Regions from separate parts of the Sphingomonas sp. Leaf37 genome, predicted to be linked through region 1. Evidence: predicted binding sites of a transcription regulator. Region 1 holds the regulator's gene; each other region holds the start of a gene.
What was found. The regulator LexA, encoded in region 1, represses DNA repair genes until DNA is damaged. The targets are predictions, from matches to a motif close to GTTCCNCNCTTGTTCT.
Positions count from the first base shown of each region.

Region 1 (3,632 bases):
CGTATTGCGGGCGAGGCTGATGCCTCCGCCCGCTGCGTCGGTGCCCGGCGCCTATGACTTCGCGCGGGTCGCGTGGTTTTCCGGGATCGGTGCGACCGGCCGCGGCTTCGCACCGGTAACGGTGATCGCATCGGGCAAGCCGGCCGGCAATCTGCGGACGTCGCTGACCACGCATATCACGGATCGGCTGGAGGGCAGCCGGGGTGGCATCGCCGCCGCTCTAGCCACCGGCGACGAGGGTGCGATCGCGCAAGCCGATTCCGAGGCGATGCGGCGGGCGGGGCTGGCGCATCTGCTGTCGGTCAGCGGATTGCATATCACGGCCGCAGTTGCCGCGACGATGGCGGTTGTCCTGCGGCTGCTCGCCCTCTCGCCGTGGCTCGCGATCCGGGTACGCCTGCCGCTGGTGGCGGCGGGCGCGGGGGCGGGCGCCGCGATCGGCTATACCTTGCTGACCGGCGCCGAAGTGCCGACGATCCGGTCCTGCGTCGCCGCGCTGCTGGTGCTGGCGGCCCTGGCGATGGGGCGGCAGGCGGTGACATTGCGTCTGGTCGCGACGGGGGCGCTCGCCGTGCTGCTGGCGTGGCCGGAGGCACTGATGGGGGCGAGCTTCCAGTTGTCGTTCGCCGCGATCGTCGCGATCGTCGCGTTGCACGAGCATCCTCGCGTCGGATCGTGGTTCGCCCCACGGGACGACGGTATGGTCCGCCGGATGCTGCGAGCGTTCGGATCGCTGCTGTTGACCGGTGTCGCCGTCGAGGCCGCGCTGATGCCTATCGCGGTCTTCCATTTCCACAAGGCGGGACTGTACGGCGCCGCCGCGAACATCGTCGCCATTCCGCTGACGACGTTCGTCGTGATGCCGCTGGAGGCGATGGCGCTGATCCTCGACGTCTTCGGCCTCGGCGCGCCGGCGTGGTGGCTGACCGATGTGGCGTTGCGACTGCTGCTATGGCTCGCCCATGTGGTCGCAGCGGCACCCGGAGCGGCGGTGGCGGTGCCGTCGATGCCAGCCGCGGCCTTCGGGTGCATGGTGGCGGGCGGACTGTGGCTGGCCCTGTGGCGAACGCGCTGGCGCAGACTGGGGCTGATCCCCTGCGCGATCGGGGCGATCTGGGCCGGTATGGCGTCGCCACCCGATTTGCTGGTGACGAACGATGGCCGGCATATGGCGGTGCGGGTGCGCGGCGGGCTGGCCTTGCTGCGCGATCGGGCGGGGGATTACACTCGCAACATGCTGGCGGAGAATGGCGGCGTCGACGGGGAACCGCTGTTGCTGGCCGATCAGCCTGACGCGGGCTGCACGCGTGACCTCTGCCTCGTCGAGATCGTCACCAAAGGCAGGCGCTGGCGCGTGCTCGCCACCCGCAGCACCTATCCGGTGGCATGGCCGGAACTGGTCGTCGCCTGCCGCCGGGCGGATATCGTGGTCAGCGAACGCCGCTTGCCACGGGGATGCAGACCGCGCTGGCTGAAGCTGGATGCGCCGACGTTGCGGCGTACCGGCGGGGTGGCGGTGGTGTTCGAGGACGACGTGGCCGCGACAGTCCGTCAGCCGGCCGATCGCCACCCGTGGCTAAACCCGCCCGTCATCATGCCGCCACGTAAACCACGCAGCGGGGATGATGGTCGTTTACGACGGGTGAGGCACGTCCAAACACAGCGCGATCTTGTTCCTCCATCGTGATCGCCCGGCGCGCGATCGGTTCAATCGTAGCGGCGCAGGATACCGGAGAGTTTGCCCTGCACCCGCACGTGCGCAGGCGCGTAGCGCTGCGGCTCGTAGGAGCGGTTTGCGGGATCAAGGCGGATCATCGCCCCTTCGCGACGGAAGTATTTCAGTGTCGCTTCCGCATCCTCGATCAGGGCAACGACGATTTCGCCATCGCGTGCGACGTCGGTGCGGCGGATCAGCGCGTAATCCCCGTCGAGGATACCCGCCTCCACCATCGAATCACCCGATACCTCCAGCGCGTAATGCTCACCTGATCCCAGCAACGCGGCAGGAACGGCGAGCATCGAACTGCCTTCGAACGCCTCGATCGGCACGCCGGCGGCGATGCGGCCGTGCAGCGGAATCTCGATCACATCATTGGCCGGCGAGGGAGCGGCACGCACGTTCGCTCCCTTTGAGGCCGTCGGCGTCGGCGTGCCCGCCGGTGCGCTGGCCTTGCGCTCGGTTCGTTCGGGCATCCGCAATACTTCGAGCGCCCGCGCCCGGTTGGGGAGGCGGCGGATGAAATGCCGTTCCTCAAGGGCGCTGATCAGGCGATGGACGCCGGACTTGGACTTGAGGTCGAGCGCGTCCTTCATCTCCTCGAACGAGGGTGAGATACCGGTTTCTTCCAGCCGGTCATTAATGAAGCAAACGAGCTCGTGCTGCTTGCGCGTGAGCATGGGCGGTCCTTCCCCGTCAGAACAGACGCGGAACTTCTAGGGAACACAATTGGCGCCGTCAAGCGATGACGAGGATTTCCGCCGAGTCGCCGGCGCGGGCGGCGGGGGCGTCGATCGGTCGTACGATCAAGCATTGCGACCGCGCCAGCGTCAGAAGCATCGAGCTGTCCTGTATGGTCGAGGCATAAGCACGGCCGTCGCGAATCTCGGCGCGGAGATAATCGGTGCGTCCGCCGTTCGGGGGCAAATCCTCACCCAGGATTATCCGCGTGCCATGAGGCAGGGGATTCCGCGCGCCGGACAGATGTGCGATCAATGGCTTGACGAACAGCAACGCCGTTACGAACGCCGACACCGGATTGCCGGGCAACCCGATGACGACGGTGGACCCGAGGCGGCCCGCCATCATCGGCTTGCCCGGCCGCAGCGCGATACGCCAAAAGTCGATGACGCCGCCCGCTGCCTCGATCGCGGGGCGAACGAGGTCGTGATCGCCGACGGATGCGCCACCGGTGGTCACGAGCACGTCGGTATCCACGGCCGCGAACGCATCCCGCAGCGTGGTGAGATGGTCAGGAAGAATGCCGAGATCGACGATCTGAACCGGCAGGTCTGCGAACATCGCCGACAGCATCGCACGGTTCGATTCGGGCAGGGCGCCGACGTTGTTGCTACCGGGTTCGACCAGTTCGTCGCCGGTTGCACATATCGCGACGCGGACAGGGCGGCGCACCGACAGGCTCGCAACGCCGGCGGTGGCCATCACTGCAATGCGGGCAGGGGTGATGCGATCACCCGCGACGACGATCCGGTCGCCGTCCGAAAAATCCAGACCGCGCCGGCGTGTGTTGCGGCCGCGTGTCAGCGGGCCTTCGCCGGTCAGGCGGATGGTCGCACCATCGGCGTCGACCTCCTCCTGGATTATCACGGTGTCGGCGCCATCCGGCATCGCCGCCCCAGTGAAAATGCGTATCGCCTCGCCCGGCCCGACGGTGCCGGCGGACGGTCGACCTGCCGCGCTTTCGCCAGTCATCGTCCATGGACCGGGGAGATCGGCGAAACGGATCGCATAGCCGTCCATCGCCGACAGGTCGCTCGCGGGTTGGGTGCGACGGGCGTATATATCGCTCGCTGCCCAGTGGCCTGCGGCGCCGGCGAGCGGCACCTCCGCGATCGCGACCGGTTTCGCCATCGCAAACAGATGCGCTTGCGCGTCGGCGATCGGCATCAGCGGC
Region 1 is NZ_CAKLAX010000002.1:298,113-301,744, forward strand. Features, by position in the region: gene LRA87_RS06755 (ComEC/Rec2 family competence protein) at 1-1,687, shown strand, start outside; gene lexA (transcriptional repressor LexA) at 1,708-2,397, opposite strand; gene LRA87_RS06765 (molybdopterin molybdotransferase MoeA) at 2,456-3,632, opposite strand, start outside.

Region 2 (3,632 bases), on a different contig from region 1:
CATCACCTGCGCGATCGCCTCGGCCGTCCCGATCGGCTCGAGCAGGCGGCGCTCGACGGCTGGAACGGTGACATCTTCGCGCGGCGTTATCGGCTCTGCCACGCCGCCGAGCGCCTGATCGAGCCGGGTGATGGCGGGCACGCCCAGCCGCCGCGCGAGCGGGCCGCGCGCGACCGGCAAAAGGTCTGCGATAGTCTCGAAGCCGAACCGCTTGGCAGCGCTGAGCGCCGTGCCGGTCAGCCGCAAGGCGGCAATCGGTAGGGGCGATATCGCCTGGACAGTACCACCGGCCGGCACGATCGTCAGATCTTCCCGGGCGTACCGGGCGAGCGCGTGTGCGGCACCAGGCGTGTCGGCGACCGCGATGCGCGCGGTAAATCCGGCACGCTCGCAAAAGGTGCGCAGGTGTCGGCAAAAGCGCTCTTCTCCCCCGTAGAGGTGATCGCAGCCGGCGAGGTCGAGCCATAGGCCGTCGGGCGGCGTCGCGGCCGCAATGGGCGACCAACGCCGAACGGCAAGCAGCGCCAGACGGTCGAGCAGGACCGCGTCCGCTCCTGGTTCGGCGGGCCGAACGTCGAGATCGGACACGAGAGCGCGGGCGTGGGTCGCGGCCATTCCGACATGGATGCCGAGCGAGGCCGCCGCAACGCACGCCGCCACGACTTCCTCACGCCGCCCGACCTTGCCGACGAGCGCCAGCGGAGCATGAGCGGTTGCGGGCCGTGTCACGATCATGGCCGGTCGGGTGACCGACTGGCTCTTGTACGGATGGCTCGCGGCTTCCGATCGCCGCCCGAGTTCGCGCATAGGCGGCTTCGCATGCGCCGGAAGCGCCGCGATTTGGCCAGCAACCTCGACCTTGGTCGGCGATTGCGCCCGCGCCCAGCGCGCACCCGGCCTCCATCCGCCACCCCTCGGGACAGAGCATTCACCCGGATCGTCGTCGATCGGGAGCTGGAGCGCTAACCGCTCAGGCCGCGGCGTGGCGTGCCGGTCCAGCCGTCTCAGCCGCTCGATGGCCAAGTGCGGCAGGAACAGCGAGACAACCCGTCTCATCGCACCCCTCCACGATCAAAGAGAAGGACCCGCCGGTGCGTTGACGCGCCAGCTCGACCGACCAACGGGCGCGTCCCACCCCGGCAACCGTGAGCCGCTGCGACGGGGCGCTGGCGACCCGCCAGCGCGTCCAGGCAGCGGAGGGCTCGCCGAGCGGGTCTTGCGATCGGCCCCGCCAGCGGCGCAGGAGCAGTACGGGAATGTCGGCTTCCGCCGCGACAAGCTGCAGGCGGCGGGTGGCGACCATCGAAACCTTTGCCGCCTCGGCCACCACCGCTGCCGGCGTACCATCCCGGATCGCGTCCTCGACGACCGCCAGAAGCGCGGCGTCGTCCCTGGTCTGAGCGTAGATCACGTTTGCCGAGTGCAAACCGGCTTGCGCCACGCCGGGCGCGTAGAGATCGTTCCGGCAGCTTGCCCAAAGCACTGGGGCACGCATGTTCTGCGCTTCTCGTGCGGCAACACCGGCAAGGAACAGCGTGGCAGCCGCATCGTCAACCAGGGAACAGGTGCGTGCGGCGACCTCGTGCAACGCTCCAGCCCGGAGCCCTCCCCCGTTCAGACGATTGTCCAGGTCACCAACCCCGAACGGCAGGACCCGGTAATCGGCGATCGGCATCGCAATGCTTCGCAGATGGGCGATGCTCTGGGGAAGCGAATCGAGGACGGCTGACATGGTGGCTAGACTCTATGTGTTCGCTTTATGTTCCGTTGCCGTCGACGCTTGGTCAACGGGTTTATGTCTGCCAGATCGGGACTTTTTCGCTTGACCACGTCCAATGGCGGGACGGTACGGAGTCGTAACGAACATGTGCGCTACAGCGCGATTCCGAGTGAGTTGCCAGTATCGCCGAGCACGATCACGAGCAGTCGCCACGAAGGCTGGCGGTACGTGTTGCGTGGAACGATTACCCAACAGACCAAAAACAAACCAAGAAGATTTTGCTTTCGTTCTGCCGTCGGCTGACTCATAGAATCGGGATGCCGATCCGCCCCGAGAACCGATGGCTTTACCCGATCGACTGGCGCCAACTGTCGGACGTGATCCGGTTCGATCGGGCCGGCGCGCGCTGCGAGCATTGCTCGAGACCGCATATGCGTCGGGTTGCACATCTTGGCGATGGTCGCTGGTGGGATGCCGACGCCGTGTGTTGGCGCTCCGGTCGTGGCAAGCGGATCGCGCTCAAGGGCGGCTTCAATCTGGCGTCAGTACGAACGACTTATGTCGTGCTGGCTTGTGCGCATCTCGATCACGATCCAGGCAACAGCATGCCCGGCAATCTCGCGGCGCTCTGCCAGCGTTGCCATATGCTCCACGATGCGGCCGAGCATAGATGGCAACGCTGGTGGAACGTCTTTCGTCTGCGCGCGATCCGAGACCTGTACGAAGACCCGCGCCTCACGCGAGAGCGCTGCGCGCGTTAGAAACCCGGTCGACCGCTTTGCGTTCGCTCGGGCGCCAGCTCGGCGACCGCCCCCTGCCCGCACCCCGGCTGATACACGTCGGCCACGTCATGATCGGCCAGTTTGGAGACCATCAGGCGGGCGTCCGCGACTTCGCCTTGTCGAGCAGCATCATTGTATCGCCGCTCGGTACGGCTAAAGGTCCGGCCAGATCCACAAGGGAGAGTAAGTAGCATGAACATTGGTGAGCTGGCGAAGGGCGTTGCTGGAACGACAGGCACTAGCGAGGCAGAAGCCAAGGCCGCGATCGCTGCCGTGTTCGAGCAGATCGCAGGCGCGGCCGCAAAAGGCGAAGAGGTCTCGATCGCCGGCTTCGGCAAGTTCTCGGTCAAGGATCGTCCTGAGCGCCAGGGCCGCAATCCGTCGACTGGCGAGGCGATGACGATCGCGGCGTCGAAGAAGGTTTCGTTCACGCCCGCCAAGGGTCTGAAGGACAGGCTCTAAGACTTGAGTGCCGGCGGGCGGAGCTTGCCGGCCCCGAAAGGGTGCGCGGATGTGCAATCGATACAGGCTGACGGCGAAGCAGGCAGAGATCGCCGCGACGTTCGGCATCCGCCCGCCTTACGAGCCCGACGAGACGTACCCGGTCCCCGACATCTTTCCGACGGGCAAGAAGACGCCGTTCTACGGCCAAGTGGTCATCCAGGACGGCGCCGACCGGAAGATCGAGCGGATGGAATGGGGTGTACCGACCCAGGTGCCGAGTAAGCGCGACGCAAGCGTGAAGCTCACCAAGTACGTGACTAACGTGCGCAATCTCAACTCGAGCTTCTGGCGGTCGATGCTGACAACGCCGGCGCGTCGTTGCCTCGTGCCGGTGACGGCGTTCTCCGAGTTCGGGATCGCACCTGGCGAGGACGGAAAGAAGCCGCTGCACTGGTTCGACGTGCCTAGCCGCCCGATTTTTGCGTTTGCCGGAATCTGGCGACCGACCGAGCGCGGGAATGCCTATGGGTTCTTGACCACCGAGCCGAATGCGATCGTCGCGCCGATCCATCCAAAGGCGATGCCGGTGGTGCTTCACGACGAAGATTACGATCGCTGGCTATCGGCACCATGGGACGATCTGAAGGGGCTCGTCGCCCCCTACCCTTCCCAGTTGATGCGGCTCG
Region 2 is NZ_CAKLAX010000005.1:59,489-63,120, forward strand. Features, by position in the region: gene LRA87_RS16510 (Y-family DNA polymerase) at 1-1,056, opposite strand, end outside; gene LRA87_RS16515 (ImuA family protein) at 971-1,732, opposite strand; gene LRA87_RS16520 (hypothetical protein) at 2,152-2,481, shown strand; gene LRA87_RS16525 (HU family DNA-binding protein) at 2,695-2,964, shown strand; gene LRA87_RS16530 (SOS response-associated peptidase) at 2,972-3,632, shown strand, end outside.
Region 2: LRA87_RS16515 (ImuA family protein) is a predicted target of LexA. The motif match lies at 1,751-1,766, and genes of this name have one in related genera.

Region 3 (3,632 bases), on a different contig from region 1:
GCCGATCCGGCGGTCGCGATCGGCCGCTCTCGCGTGGCGGAACCCAGGATTGCGCTGGCGACGACGATCAGCAGCACCACGGCGACGAGGCCGATGATCCCGACCTTGATCCGTTGCATCGTCTGGTGCGTGTCTCTAGCGGCTCTCATCTTGCCGTGTCGCTGTACCGCTTCGTCATCCGTTTGTCGAATGGCGGACAAACGGGCGACTCACCCCAGTCCCTTGGCTGCACGCCATTCCGGATCGTGGAGCGTCGACAGATAGCGGAAGCCGGTATCGCACAGGATCGTGGCGATCCTCTTTCCGGGTCCCAGATGCTCCGCCAGCCGCACCGCGCCGGCGACGTTGATGCCCGACGACAGGCCCAGACACAGCCCTTCCTCGTCGAGCAGTCGCCGCACCCAGCGATAGCCCTCCTGATCGGAAATGCGGAACTGCGTATCGATCGGGGCGCCTTCCAGATTGGCGGTGATCCGCCCCTGTCCGATCCCTTCGGCCACCGACGTTCCCTCCGACCGCAATTCGCCGTTGGCGTAAAATTCGTACAGCGCCGCGCCATGCGGATCGCTGAGCGCGATGCACACGCTTTCATCCTTCGCCTTCAGCCCGAGCCCGACACCGGCGATCGTCCCGCCGGTGCCGGCCGCGCAGGTAAACCCGTCGATCCGGCCGTCCATCTGCTGCCAGATCTCCTCCGCGGTGCCGACGATATGCGCACGCCGGTTGGCGACGTTGTCGAACTGATTGGCCCAGATCGCATTGTCGCGCTCCTCGGCAATCCGGCGGCTGGTATGCACGAAGTGACAGGGGCTGGCGTAGGGCGCTGCGGGCACCAGCACCAGTTCGGCCCCGAGCGCCCGCAGCGTATCCATCTTTTCCCGGCTTTGCGTCTCGGGCATGACGATAATCGTCCTGTAGCCCTTGGCGTTGGCGACGAGCGCCAGCCCGATGCCGGTGTTGCCTGCCGTCCCCTCGACGATCGTACCGCCGGGGTGCAGCACGCCGCGCGCTTCGGCATCCTCGACGATCGACAGCGCCGCGCGATCCTTCACCGAAGCCCCCGGGTTGGCGAATTCGCATTTGCCGAAGATGTCGCAGCCGGTCGCCTCGCTTGGTCCACGCAGACGGACGAGGGGCGTGTTGCCGATCAGGGCCAATGTGTCGGGGGTCGTATGCATCACTGCTAGATGGCGTGTGGCAACGCGAGCGGCAAGCGAAGCTGATCTTGGGGTGTATGAAGTCCCCACTCCCGGCTGCACCTGTGTTCTGCTAATGTTCCGATCATGCCGTCCGCGACTCGCCAGCCCCTGGACCTCCCGCCACGGCCGCTGCGCTGGCTATTCCTCGACCTCAATTCCTACTTCGCCAGCGTCGAACAACAGCTTCAGCCGGCGCTTCGCGGCAGGCCGGTCATCGTCGCGCCGGTGGGCAGCGATACCACCGTCGCCATCGCCGCCTCGATCGAGGCGAAGCGTTTCGGCATCTCCACCGGCACGCCGGTGTGGGAAGCAAAGCAGCGGTGCCGCGAACTGATCGTCACACCGGCGCGTCACGAGAAATACGTCGAATTCCACGAACGGATCGTCGCCGAGGTATGGCGCCACATTCCCGTGACTCGCGTCTGCTCGATCGACGAGATGGCCTGTCGCCTGCTCGACAACGAGAACGATCGCGCCTCGGCCGAGGCGCTCGCGCGGCGGATCAAGGCAGGTATTCGCGCCCGTGTCGGCGATCGGCTGACCTGTTCGGTCGGCATCGCACCCAACCGCCTGCTGGCGAAACTGGCGTCCGACCTGCAGAAGCCGGACGGCCTCGTCACCTTCGAGGCGGGCGATCTGCCGCAGGCGCTCTATCCACTGGCATTGCGCGAGATTGCGGGGATCGGCGCGAAGATGGAAGGACGGCTGGCGCGCGACGGCGTCAACGATATCAGGCAGCTTTGCGAGCGCCGTCCGCGCGATGCCGGCACCGCATGGGGCGGCACCAACGGTGATCGGCTCTGGTATCTGCTGCACGGCGTCGATCTGCCGGAAAAGGCGACGATGTCGCGGACGATCGGTCACAGCCACGTATTGTCGCCCGGCCGACGCGGCGCCGATCCGGCCCGCCTCACCGCGCGACGACTGGCGTTGAAGGCCGCGAGCCGACTGCGTCGCAAGGCCTGCCGCGCCCGCCTGCTGGTTCTCCATGTGAAGTTCGAAGATGATAAATCCGCCTGGCGCACCTCGTGCAAGCTGCCGGCGACGCAGGACAGTTTCGTCGTGCTCGAACGGCTGGAGACGTTGCTTCCGCGTTTGCGCGACGCGTGCCGCGGACGGCCCGGTGGCGGACAGCTGCGGATGATCGGAGTGACGCTGTGCGAGATCGAACCCGCGGTCGGGGAGCAGGGGTCGCTGTTCGCCGCACTCGATCCCGACGATCCGCTGGCCCGTGAAACACGTGGACTGTCGCTGTCGCGGGCGATGGACCGGATCAACCAGCGTTTCGGGCGGCATGCCGTCAGTGTCGGACCGATGAACGGCGGTCGACTGGACCGGATCGGCACCAAGATCGCCTTCGGACGAATCCCCGACCTCGACGAATTCCACGAATGACCGCAATTTGAGACAGGGTCTCACATATATCAGCCATCCAGCTTGACGCTCCGTGCTGCATGCGCAAAGCGTCGTGGCGCTATGAAGAGCCCCCTCCTCCTCTCCGCCACTGCCGCGCTGCTTGCGCTGGCTGCCTGCAACTCCAAGCCGGCCGAGCCCGATGTGCTCGATTCCAATCCTGATCCGATGGCGACCGAACTCGCCAATCGCGCACCGGTCGAACTGCCGCCGTCGATCAAGGCGGAGAAGACGTTCCGCTGCAAGGACAACAGCCTGTTGTACGTGACGCTGTTCAACGGCGACAAGCTGGCCTTCGTGAAGACGACGCCGACCGGCACGATCAACCGCCTGACCGCCGAAACCGCCGGCGATCCGCTGACGGCCGAGGGTGGCTGGTCGCTGACCGGCACGCCGTCGAGCATCACGGTGACGCAACCGGGCAAGCCGTCGCAGACCTGCAAGTCGTAAGCGTTTCGGCATAACACGAAACCGGGCCGGCGGATGTATCCGCCGGCCCTTTGCTTATCGGGCGCGGTAGCGGATTGCTGGGACGGGTCCGTCCCGGTACCATCCCGCCATGGCTACGATCGCGATCTACAGTTCGAAGGGCGGCGTCGGCAAGACCACGCTGGCGATCAACCTCGCCTGGTGCTCTGCAGTCCGGTCGAACCGCAGGACGGTGCTGTGGGACCTCGATCCGCAGGCGGCGAGCACGTGGATGCTCGATCGCACGCCGGGCGGTGATCAGGCACGCGCCGTGTTCACACGTGACAGCAAGGTCGCCGCGCATGTCCGGCCGACGGATATCCCCGGGCTCGATCTGATGCCTGCCGACGCCTCGCTCCGCACGCTCGACATCCTGTTGCACGACATCGGCAAGCGGCGGCGCCTCGACCGCCTCATCGAACGGCTGGGCGACTACGATCACGTGCTCCTCGATTGCCCGCCTGGCCTGACCGAGACCAGCGAACAGGTGATCCGTGCCGCCGATCTGATCGTTCTGCCGGTCATCCCGTCGCCGTTTGCCCAGCGTGCGCA
Region 3 is NZ_CAKLAX010000004.1:255,598-259,229, reverse strand. Features, by position in the region: gene LRA87_RS15045 (hypothetical protein) at 1-119, opposite strand, end outside; gene LRA87_RS15040 (cysteine synthase A) at 210-1,178, opposite strand; gene LRA87_RS15035 (Y-family DNA polymerase) at 1,284-2,594, shown strand; gene LRA87_RS15030 (hypothetical protein) at 2,676-3,062, shown strand; gene LRA87_RS15025 (ParA family protein) at 3,172-3,632, shown strand, end outside.
Region 3: LRA87_RS15035 (Y-family DNA polymerase) is a predicted target of LexA. The motif match lies at 1,264-1,279, and genes of this name have one in related genera.

Region 4 (3,632 bases), 270 kb from region 1:
GCGCCGCTGCGAGGACGGCGGCGTCGAGGTGACGGGCGAGATCGGCGAGCGAACGGTCGGTGCGCTGCCATTCCGCGGCCCAGGTTTGGCCGACGCGGCCGGTCCAGTCTGCGGTGGTGGTCATGATGGAATCCTAGCAGTGCGGGGCGGTGTCATCGCAGCCTTGCGCTCCTGCCGAGGCGGGGCGCGGTACTGGGTGCCCGCGTTCGCGGAGACACGGCGGATGGGTTCGAACCGGAATCGACAGGGTTGCCGGACGGGTTCCGGCCTTCGCCGGGGAACCGGCTTCATCGTTTCCGTGAAAGCGCCGGGGAGTTCCGGGCTCCTGCACTTGCAGGAGTATCGGACGCGGAAGTTGTCGAAGTTGACGGTACGGTGCGGTTGGAATGCGACCAACCGAAAAGGGCCCGCCGTTACCGGCGAGCCCTTCGTGCATCCTGATCGGATGACGGTGCATCAGATGTCGTCGTCGGCTTCCGGGCCGGTCATCATCTCTTCGGCGACCTTTTCGGTACGCTGGCGGATCGCCTTTTCGAGGCGGTCGGCCATCTCCGGGTGTTCGCGCAGATAGGTCTTCGAATTTTCGCGACCCTGACCGATGCGGACGCTGTCGTAGCTGAACCACGCGCCCGACTTCTCGACGAGGCCGGCCTTCACGCCCAGATCGAGAATCTCGCCGATCTTCGAGATGCCCTCGCCGTACATGATGTCGAATTCGACCTGCTTGAACGGCGGTGCGACCTTGTTCTTGACGACCTTCACGCGGGTGGCGTTGCCGGTCACCTCTTCCTTGTCCTTGATCGCGCCGGTGCGGCGGATGTCGAGACGGACCGAAGCGTAGAATTTGAGGGCGTTGCCGCCCGTCGTCGTCTCCGGATTGCCGTACATCACGCCGATCTTCATGCGCAGCTGGTTGATGAAGATCACCATGCAGCGCGAACGGCTGATCGAACCGGTCAGCTTGCGCAGCGACTGCGACATCAGTCGGGCCTGAAGGCCGACGTGGCTGTCGCCCATCTCGCCTTCGATCTCGGCGCGCGGCACGAGGGCGGCAACCGAGTCGACGACGAGCACGTCGATCGCGTTGGAACGGACGAGCGTGTCGACGATCTCCAGCGCCTGTTCACCGGTGTCCGGCTGCGAGACGATCAGTTCGTCGATGTTGACGCCCAGCTTCTTGGCATAGACCGGGTCGAGCGCGTGTTCGGCGTCGACGAAGGCGGCGGTGCCGCCACCCTTTTGCGCCTCGGCGATGACGTGCAGCGCCAGCGTGGTCTTGCCTGACGATTCAGGACCATAGACCTCGATCACGCGGCCGCGCGGCAGGCCGCCGACGCCCAATGCGATATCGAGACCGAGCGATCCGGTGGAGATCGTCTCGACCTCCATCGACTGCTTGGCGCCGAGCTTCATTGCCGAGCCCTTGCCGAAGGCGCGGTCGATCTGGGCGAGAGCGGCGTCGAGCGCCTTCTGCCGGTCGGTGGTTGCGGTTGCCATGCCGGTGTCGATCACTTTCAGATTGGCGGCCATCGGGAGGTTCCTCGCTAGAGCAAGCGCGCGCACGGGGCAACGCATCTGTTCTGTATGTACGATGTTTGTTCCTATGGAACAAGAGGGGAACTTTGCCGATTTTTTGCGGGGTTTGCGGATTTTTTGCGCTTCGTTGCAATGGTCCCTTCGGGAAGCGCGTCCCCCTCCCGCGCTAAAGCGGAATTTAGAGTAAGGTTGTGGCCAGGCTCCAATGCTGCGGCATCGTCCTGGCGGCTGCGTCTCGGGCAGGTTCGTTTTCGAACAACGCGAAGCAGGTGGCGCCGCTGCCGGACATGCGGAACAGGAGGACGCCTTCGGATGCCGCCAGCGCCGTCAGCACGTCGGCAATGACGGGGGCGAGTTCCAGTGCGGCGGGTTGCAGGTCGTTGCGGCCGGCGATGGCGCGGGCGAGGAGGTCGCCTTCGGCTGCGATGCCGCCGCGGTCGTGGCCGTCCCAACGCGCGAAAACGGCGCTGGTGGAGACCGCGATGCCGGGATTGACCAGCAGCAGCGGGGTTCCGGCAAGGCCGTGCACCGGGATAAGCGCCTCGCCCTTGCCGGTGCCCAATGTAGTGCGGCCGAGCAGGCAGGCGGGCACGTCGGCGCCGAGCGCTTCGGCGATGACGAACAGGCGGGGGTCTTCGGGTGCGATGGCATGGAGCCGGGCGAGCGCGCGCAACGTGGCTGCGGCATCCGCCGAGCCGCCGCCGATACCGGAGGCGACTGGCAAGTGCTTGTCTAGGGTGATCGCGTGCGCCTGTTCGATGCCGAAGGTGTCGCGGAAGGCGATGGCAGCCCGCTCGACGAGGTTCGGCGTAACAGGCTCCCCTGCCCGTTCCGCCGACGCGGCCAGCGCCGCCGCGAACGGGCCGGTGATGGCGAAGCTGTCCGCCGTCGCGGGCACGACGGTCACCGTGTCACCGTCGGCGGCGAAGGCGAACAGCGTTTCCAGTTCGTGATAGCCGTCGGGGCGGCGATGGCGGATGTGGAGGGCGAGGTTGATCTTGGCGGGCGCGCGTTCGACGATCACTTGGCGGGTAATCCCTGGACGATTCTGGTGGAGAGACGCGCCTGATCCGCGGCGGGCGCGGTGAGCGCGGCGGCGCGCCATGCGTAGCGCGCCTCGTAGTGGCGGCCGATCGTCCAGTACAGGTCGCCGAGGTGTTCGCCGATCTCCGCATTGATCGGATCGCTCGCTGCGGCCCGTTCCAGCAGCGGCAGCGCGCGCGCCATGTCGCCGTTGATGAAATAGGCCCAGCCCAGCGAATCGGTGATCGACCCGTCGTCCGGCTTCAATGCGTGCGCCCGCTGCAGCATCGCCGTCGACGCCGTGACGTCGATCCCGCGCTGCGCCTGCGCATAGCCCAGATAATTGAGCGCCAGCGGTTCGCTCGGGGCGAGTTCGACGGCCTTTTGCAACGCCTTGCGCCCGGCGGGCCAATCGCCGGACTGCTCGAGCGCACCGCCGTATTGCAACCATGCGGTCCATTCGTCCGGATCGGTATCGCGAATCCGGCGATACCACGGGACCGCCTCGGCATGCCGGCCCGCTGCGGTGAGCCGGTCGGCGTAGGTCTGCCAGTCGCCGGTGCCCGCTCCGGAACCCTCCGCGCCCTGTCGCGCGAGCGCCAGCGCGTCGGCTTCGCGGCCTGCGCCGGCCAGGATCGCGATGCGCGCGGCGAGCGCGGTCGGCGCGAAGGGACTGTCCGGCGGCATGGCGTCGAGCGTCGCCAGCGCGCGATCGGGGGCATCGTCCTTCGCCAGCGCCGACGCGAGCAACAGCCGGGCGCGATCGTTGGCGGGGTTGGCGATCAGCGCGGTGCGCGACAGCGCGATGGACAGCGTCGCGGCGTCCTGTTCCGCAAGGTCGCTGGCAATCCGGCCGAGCAGGCGGGACACACCGAAACCCAGTGTCGCCTTTGCCGGCGTGCCACGGCGCAACGCGGCAAACACCGGATCGCCCCCCGCCAGCAATCCACGCGCCGCATCCGCGTGACCGTTGCCGAACAACAATTGCGCGGCGGACAGGCGCAGATCGATCGGCGATCCCGTCTCGCGCAGGGTCTGTACGGTGGCGAGCCCCTTATCGACATCGCCGCGGG
Region 4 is NZ_CAKLAX010000002.1:566,552-570,183, reverse strand. Features, by position in the region: partial or broken gene LRA87_RS08125 (class I SAM-dependent methyltransferase) at 1-124, opposite strand, end outside; gene recA (recombinase RecA) at 457-1,530, opposite strand; gene LRA87_RS08115 (4-(cytidine 5'-diphospho)-2-C-methyl-D-erythritol kinase) at 1,715-2,560, opposite strand; gene LRA87_RS08110 (tetratricopeptide repeat protein) at 2,557-3,632, opposite strand, start outside.
Region 4: recA (recombinase RecA) is a predicted target of LexA. The motif match lies at 1,606-1,621, and genes of this name have one in related genera.